Regions from separate parts of the Pseudomonas sp. PGPPP1 genome, predicted to be linked through region 2. Evidence: riboswitches for the same ligand, from Rfam matches in the RefSeq annotation. Region 2 holds a riboswitch; each other region holds the start of a gene.

Region 1 (2,259 bases), on a different contig from region 2:
CGTCGAGAAGCGGCTCGGCGACGATTTCTTCCGGCGCAGCAAAGGTTACCGGCGGCGGCAGCGCGACTTCGCAGCTGCTGCCCAAGGCTTGGGCGGCGGCGTCCAGGCGCACGTCAAGGTCATTCAGTTCGCTGGCTTGTACCAGGCCCAAATGACGGCTTGGCAATTCGATCCCGGTCTCGCGGGACAACGCACCGTACCAACGCAGGCCTTCAGTGAGACTGCCTTCCAACAGTTGCGCATGACGCAGGGTACCAACGCGGTTGGCCAGCACCCCGGCGAACGGCAAGTCCGGCTGATAACGGGCCAGGCCGAGGGCCAGCGCACCAAACGTCTGCGCCATGGCGGTGCCGTCGATCACACCCAGTACCGGCACGCCGAAGTGGCGCGCCAGGTCAGCGCTGGAAGGTGTGCCGTCGAACAACCCCATCACCCCTTCGATCAGGATGAGGTCGGCCTCCCCTGCCGCTTCCCACAACAGGCGGCGACTTTCCTGCTCGCCCACCATCCACATGTCCAACTGATACACCGGCGCACCGCTGGCGCGCTCGTGGATCATCGGGTCGAGGAAGTCCGGCCCGCATTTGAACACGCGCACCTTGCGCCCCAGGTTGCGGTGCAAGCGGGCAAGGGCTGCGGTGACGGTGGTTTTGCCTTGGCCGGATGCCGGTGCGGCGATCAATACGGCCGGGCAGTGACGGGGCTGATTCAAAGTTCGACGCCCTTCTGTGCCTTGATACCGGCTTGGAACGCGTGCTTGAGCATGCCCATTTCGGTGACGGTGTCGCCCATTTCGATCAATTCAGGCTTGGCGCCACGACCAGTGACCACCACGTGTTGCATCGGCGGGCGGGCTTGCAGGTCACTCAGTATCTGGTCCAGGTCGAGGTAGCCGTGCTTGAGGGCGATGTTCAGCTCGTCCAGCACGACCAGGCCAATGGAAGGGTCCTGCAGCAACTCGCGGGACACCGCCCAGGCCGCTTCGGCGGCGGCGATGTCGCGTTGGCGGTCCTGGGTTTCCCAGGTGAAGCCTTCGCCCATCACGTGAAAGCGCACTTGCTCAGGGAAGCGACGGAAGAACAATTCCTCGCCAGTGCTGTTGCGACCCTTGATGAACTGCACCACGCCGCACTGCATACCGTGGCCCATGGCCCGGGCGAGCATGCCGAACGCGGAACTGCTTTTGCCTTTGCCGTTGCCGGTCAGCACCAGCAACAAGCCACACTCATTGGGGGAATTGGCGATGCGCTCGTCGATCACGGCTTTCTTGCGCAGCATGCGCGCCAAGTGGCGTTCTTCACGGTCGGGGGAATCAGTCATGGCAGCTCTCCGTTGGGGCTGGACAAAAACGGCGGGCAGGAAAAAGACAATACAGACAGCCAAGCATCGCCCACCGTGATGCTGTTGGATGCTCCGGGCCGGTCTCCGGGCTCATGAGTGGCGCTCTATCTGGAGAGCAAGCCGACGTTGCGCCTTCCCATATCGCAGGCGATACAGTGGCAAAAGGCAGCGTCTTGACTCATTTACCGTTGCGGGGGCAGCGCCGGAATCGCGGCAGCACTGTGTACAAGTGCGCTCACTCACCGGCTTCCCTGTTTCACTCTGTCGACCCATGGGTCACAGAGCACCTGGAACAAGTCGCGAAGGGTAGTGGGTTGGGGGTGGAGCGTCAATTAAAGCCACCACAAAACAAATATGGGAGCGGGCTTGCTCGCGAATGCGGTGGGTCAGTCAATATATTCGGTGACTGACACTGTGCATTCGCGAGCAAGCCCGCTCCCACATTTGAACGTGGCTAGTTCAGGGATTACGCGCCAAGCTGCCTGGCAATACGCGTTTGGCACTCAGGTAAGCATTCTGCCAATACGCCTTGGATAAGGTATCCAGCTTCACCGTTCCGCCGGTTTGCGGCGCGTGTACGAAGCGGCCCTCACCCACGTAGATCCCGGCATGGCTGACCTGCGAGCCACCACCGGTGGCGAAGAACAGCAAGTCGCCGGTCTGCAGGTTCTGTTCGCTGACATCCTGGGCGCGCATCACGATCAATTCGCGGGTGGTGCGCGGCAGGGAGATCCCGGCGGCATCGCGGAAAACAAAACCGATCAGGCCACTGCAATCAAAGCCTGAGTCTGGCGTATTACCGCCCCATCGATAAGGCGTGCCGACCAGGCCCAGCGCGCGGAAGAGCACGTCTTCGGCAGCAGGCGAGTAATTCTGGGTGGAATAGTTGAACACCGGCTTCGGCTTGACGGCCACGGG
Region 2 (2,259 bases):
GCCCAGGCCGACCACTCGCGTCATGCCGAGTATTGTTCATCACGATTGCGGCGGAACAACCAGGCGCTGATCAGGCCTAGGGCCAGCCAGAACACCACGTTGGTCAACTGCGAAGCGATCTTGAACTGTGCTTCCAAGGCTTCCGGGGCCAGCATCGAATGCACCTCCGGCTGCGGCGCGCCGATCACGTGCGGCACCACCAGAATTGCCAGGCCCAGCGCTTTGAGCAGCCAGTTGCGACCGAACACCACCAAGGCGATGCCGGCGGCGGTGGACGCAGCGGTGCCGATCCACCAGATTTGCCGTTGTGCCAGGTCAGCCGCGGCAGTGCCCGGCAACTCAGGCGGCAGGCCCATGGTCGGCGCCAGCACGAACGTCGCGTAACCGGCCAGGCCCCAGAGCAAGCCTTGGGCGGTGCGGGTTGGCGCACGCAGGGTGTAGAGGCCGGCCAGCATCAAGGCAAAACCCACGGCAACCACCAAATTGCCGCCTGTGGTGGACAGCACGCGCTGCCAGCCATCTTCCGGCTCCCAGGCTTCGGCGTCATGGGTGTGGGCCGCGGCGCCTTCGGCATGCTCATGCACCACTTCGGCAGCAGCCGGGGCTTTTTCATAGGTTTCTGCCTGCAGAATCAGCGGGGCAACCCAAAAGCTTTGCAGTAGAGTCAGCAGCAGGGCCGCCAGCAGGCCGGTAAAACCTGCGGTTTGCGCGATACGCTTGATCATGTCGACAGGTCTCAGTGGCACGGGAACGCGGCGCTGTGGCGGGTATCGTGGGCAGCGTTGTGCACCGCCTCGATATGCGAGAACCCGGCGAAATACACCAGACACGCGCCGAGGATCGACGCACCGATGGCGGCGGTCAGGCGTTGGCTCAGGGTTGAGGTGCTGCTGTTGGCGTGCGAGGTGCTGCTGATGATCGACATGGCGCGTCCCTTCTGGGTTTCGGGGTGACACGAGCGCATGAAAACCCCGCGAGCCAGGCACGCAGGGTTTCGAACAGCGCCCGCCCACCGCGGGTTTGTTATCTGATTTTTTCGGGCCGGTCTCCGGGCTTGCGAGGGGAGGCTCTTGTAAAGAGTCAGCCTGAAAACGTCGCCTTCCCATGCTGGGGCACAGTGGATATAACGTTTCGCTCGCTTACCGTTGCGGGGGCAGCACCGGACTTGCCATAGGGGTATGGCTCACCGGTTTCCCGTTTCACCCTTTGCAGGGCACCCGAAACAAGATGTGTAGGAGAGCATGGGGGTGGGAGGGGAGTCAATTGGGATGTGCTTTGGATTGGGGTCATATCCGTTATTTAGGTAGCGGCGACTATTGGTTCCGCTCTTACAGCGGCTCACTTTTGAAAAGCGCAAAAGTAAGCAAAACGCTCTTGCCCCAACACTCGGCACCTCGCTTAGGCTCGGTGTGCCCTCACTCCGGCTTTGGAGCGTGGGCCGCCGCGATGGGCCATCCTTGGCCCAGCGCGGCTAACCCGGCGTCCTGCCGTGTTACCCACGCTCCAAAGCCTGCGTTCGGCCAGCGTGTTTGACGGGGCGCCCCAGATCAAAAGCAAGAGCGCGGCGGCCTGATAGCCGACCGGTTAGTGTGTGCCGATCAGCATACAAATGTATTAGGTGAGTAGTGGCTTGCTCTGGCTCTGGCTTTGTTTTTGATCTTGATCTTAGGCGCCCCGTTAAACACGCTGGCCGTAATTCGACATGGATTTGGGGGGTAAACCGGCAGGGATGCCGGTTTAGCCGCCCCGCGCCATGGATGGCGCGTGGCGGCGGCCCCCCAAATCCATGTCGGATTACGGGCATGCCGAGCCTAGGCGAGGCACCGAGTGTTGGGGCAAGAGCCCTTTGGTTACTTTGGGGCTTTTCCAAAGTGAGCCGCCGTAAGGGCGGAACCCTAAGTGGCCGTTACCGAAGAAACGGATATGTACACCAAGCCAACCAACCCAACCCCATCATTGACCATCCCCCAAGCACTGCGTAGCCTTGCACCCTCGAGGTTCTTCGGCCCCAGCCGAAGCTAAGAAGGGAACGCGGTCCAAGCCGCGGCTGCCCCCGCAACTGTAAAGGGTTCAGCTGACTGCCACGCCACTGCCGACAAGGCGGGAAGGCGCAGCCAGCGCCGGTCGCAAGACCCGCACGCCCCAAGCCAGGAGACCTGCCTCGCAACCGATTTTCAATTCAACCGGGCGGGGTGATCCGGTGACGAAATCCGCTGCTGCGCACTGTCGCAGGGCCTATCGTCCCGTATGCCCGCCCCA
Region 3 (2,259 bases), on a different contig from region 2:
TCGCCATCGGCTCCCAAGCCGGCGCCGCGCTGAAAAAATGCGTGCTGGAACTGGGCGGCTCCGACCCGTTCATCGTGCTCAACGACGCCGACCTCGACGCTGCCGTGCAAGCCGCGCTGATCGGCCGCTTCCAAAACAGCGGCCAAGTCTGCGCCGCCGCCAAGCGCCTGATCATCGAAGCCGGTGTGGTGGACGCCTTCACCGCCAAGTTCCTGGAGGCCAGCCGTGCGCTGGTGATGGGCGACCCGACGTCTGCCGCCACCTACATCGGCCCGATGGCCCGCTTCGACCTGCGCGACGAGCTGCACGGCCAGGTCCAGGCCACCCTGGAAGAAGGCGCCACCCTGCTGCTGGGCGGCAATAAAGTCGCAGGCGCAGGCAACTACTATGAGCCGACTGTATTGGCAGACGTCACCGACCAGATGACCTCGTTCAAACAGGAACTGTTCGGCCCGGTGGCATCGATCATCACCGCCCGCGACGCCGACCATGCCGTGGCCCTGGCCAACGACAGCGAGTTCGGCCTCACCGCCAGCATCTTCACCACCGATGCCGCAAAGGCTCGGGACATCGCTAATCAACTGGAAACCGGCGGGATCTTCGTCAACGCGTTCAGCGTGTCCGACCCACGGGTAGCCTTTGGCGGGATCAAGAAAAGCGGCTTTGGCCGTGAGCTGTCGCACTTCGGCGTACGCGAGTTCTGCAACGCGCAGACTGTGTGGCTAGACCGCAAATAACCTGTAGTGAGCGGGCTTGCCCCGCGCTGGGGGGCGAAGCCGCCCCAACAAGGCCGCTGAGGTGTTTCAGAAAAACCGAGGCGCCTGGGTTTAGGGCGGCGTCGCCCCCCAGCGCGGGCAAGCCCGCTCACTACAAAGTTCCCGTAAATCACTGTGATCGACTACCATACCGCGCCGGTTCCCAAACGGGACTAATAGGGAATCCGAAGCGCGACCCCTCGCGTCAATCGGAACTGCCCCCGCAACTGTAAGTGCCGAGCCTGCTCCTCAATGCCACTGGACCCCGTCCGGGAAGGCCGGAGCCTGGCGATGACGCATGAGTCAGGAGACCTGCCGGCCAAGCGTTATGACTCACCGGCGGGGTGTCCGGGAAGGACATCCTTGCCCTGCCCCTCGGCAGCGTTCATGGCTGTATTTCCACACCGTACCTCCCCAGCTCACTGTACGGTTCTCACGGAGATTGCCCCATGCTGCCACGCGTTACCGCCCTGCTCACCGGCCTTGGCTTCTGCGCCCTGGCCCAGGCCGCGCCCACTCACTACCCGCTGACAGTGGAAAACTGCGGCAGCAGCCTCACCTTCCAGCAAGCGCCCGCGCGCAGCGTGACCATCGGCCAGGCTGCCACCGAGATGCTCTACGCCTTGGGCGTGGGCGATACAGTGGTCGGCACTTCGTTGTGGTTCAACAACGTATTGCCGCAGTTCAAAGCGCAGAACGATAAGATCGAACGCCTGGCCAACAACGAGCCGAGCTTCGAAGCGGTGATCGCCAAGCGCCCGCAACTGGTAGCCGCCGAACTGGAATGGGTAGTCGGCCCCCAAGGCATGGTCGGTACTCGCGAGCAGTTCCACGAATTGAAAATCCCCACCTACCTGCTGCCCTCCGACTGCGAAGGCAAGGACAACCTGGTGGGCGCCGACGGCACGCGCCTGGAGCCGTTCCGCATTGAGACGATCTACAAAAGTATCAGCCAGTTGGCTGAGATCTTCGACGTCCAGGATCGCGGCCAACAGCTGAATGACGAACTCAAGGCGCGCCTGGCCAAATCCATCGCCACCGCGCAGGGCAAAGGCCTTAAGCAAGCCAGCGCCTTGGTATGGTTCTCCAGCTCCGAAATGGCCAGCGACCCTTACGTGGCTGGCCACAAAGGCATTCCGCAATTCATGCTGGAGACGCTTGGCCTGCACAACGTGGTGCAGTCAGATGAAGAGTGGCCCGCCGTCGGGTGGGAGACCATCGCCAAGGCCAACCCGACCTTTTTGGTGATCGCGCGCATGGACCGCCGCCGCTACCCCGCCGACGACCATGAAAAGAAACTCGCCTTCCTGCGCAGCGACCCGGTCACCCGCAACATGGACGCGGTGAAAAACAATCGCATCATCATCCTCGACGCCCTGGCATTGCAGGCCAGCATCCGCATGTTCGACGGCCTTGAACAACTGGCCACGGCCATCGACGGCTACGACCTGCCCAAATGATCCGCACCCTACTCGCCCTGGCCCTGCTCGTGGTTGCCGTACTC

The links. A riboswitch is a leader RNA that binds a small molecule or an ion and turns the genes downstream of it on or off. The one in region 2 is predicted to bind cobalamin.
Region 1: another riboswitch for cobalamin. It lies ahead of cobO (cob(I)yrinic acid a,c-diamide adenosyltransferase); the one in region 2 lies ahead of CFE47_RS05240 (CbtB domain-containing protein).
Region 3: another riboswitch for cobalamin. It lies ahead of CFE47_RS14830 (ABC transporter substrate-binding protein); the one in region 2 lies ahead of CFE47_RS05240 (CbtB domain-containing protein).

Annotation. Positions count from the first base shown of each region.
Region 1 covers NZ_NKIG01000010.1:60,821-63,079, forward strand. The annotation lists gene CFE47_RS13545 (cobyrinic acid a,c-diamide synthase CobB) at 1-712, opposite strand, end outside; gene cobO (cob(I)yrinic acid a,c-diamide adenosyltransferase) at 709-1,320, opposite strand; cobalamin riboswitch at 1,400-1,647, opposite strand; gene CFE47_RS13555 (C40 family peptidase) at 1,801-2,259, opposite strand, start outside.
Region 2 covers NZ_NKIG01000002.1:145,216-147,474, reverse strand. The annotation lists gene CFE47_RS05250 (cobalamin biosynthesis protein) at 1-24, opposite strand, end outside; gene CFE47_RS05245 (CbtA family protein) at 21-725, opposite strand; gene CFE47_RS05240 (CbtB domain-containing protein) at 737-925, opposite strand; cobalamin riboswitch at 1,023-1,236, opposite strand; cobalamin riboswitch at 1,979-2,178, shown strand.
Region 3 covers NZ_NKIG01000011.1:165,001-167,259, reverse strand. The annotation lists gene CFE47_RS14835 (aldehyde dehydrogenase family protein) at 1-737, shown strand, start outside; cobalamin riboswitch at 896-1,089, shown strand; gene CFE47_RS14830 (ABC transporter substrate-binding protein) at 1,205-2,215, shown strand; gene CFE47_RS14825 (FecCD family ABC transporter permease) at 2,212-2,259, shown strand, end outside.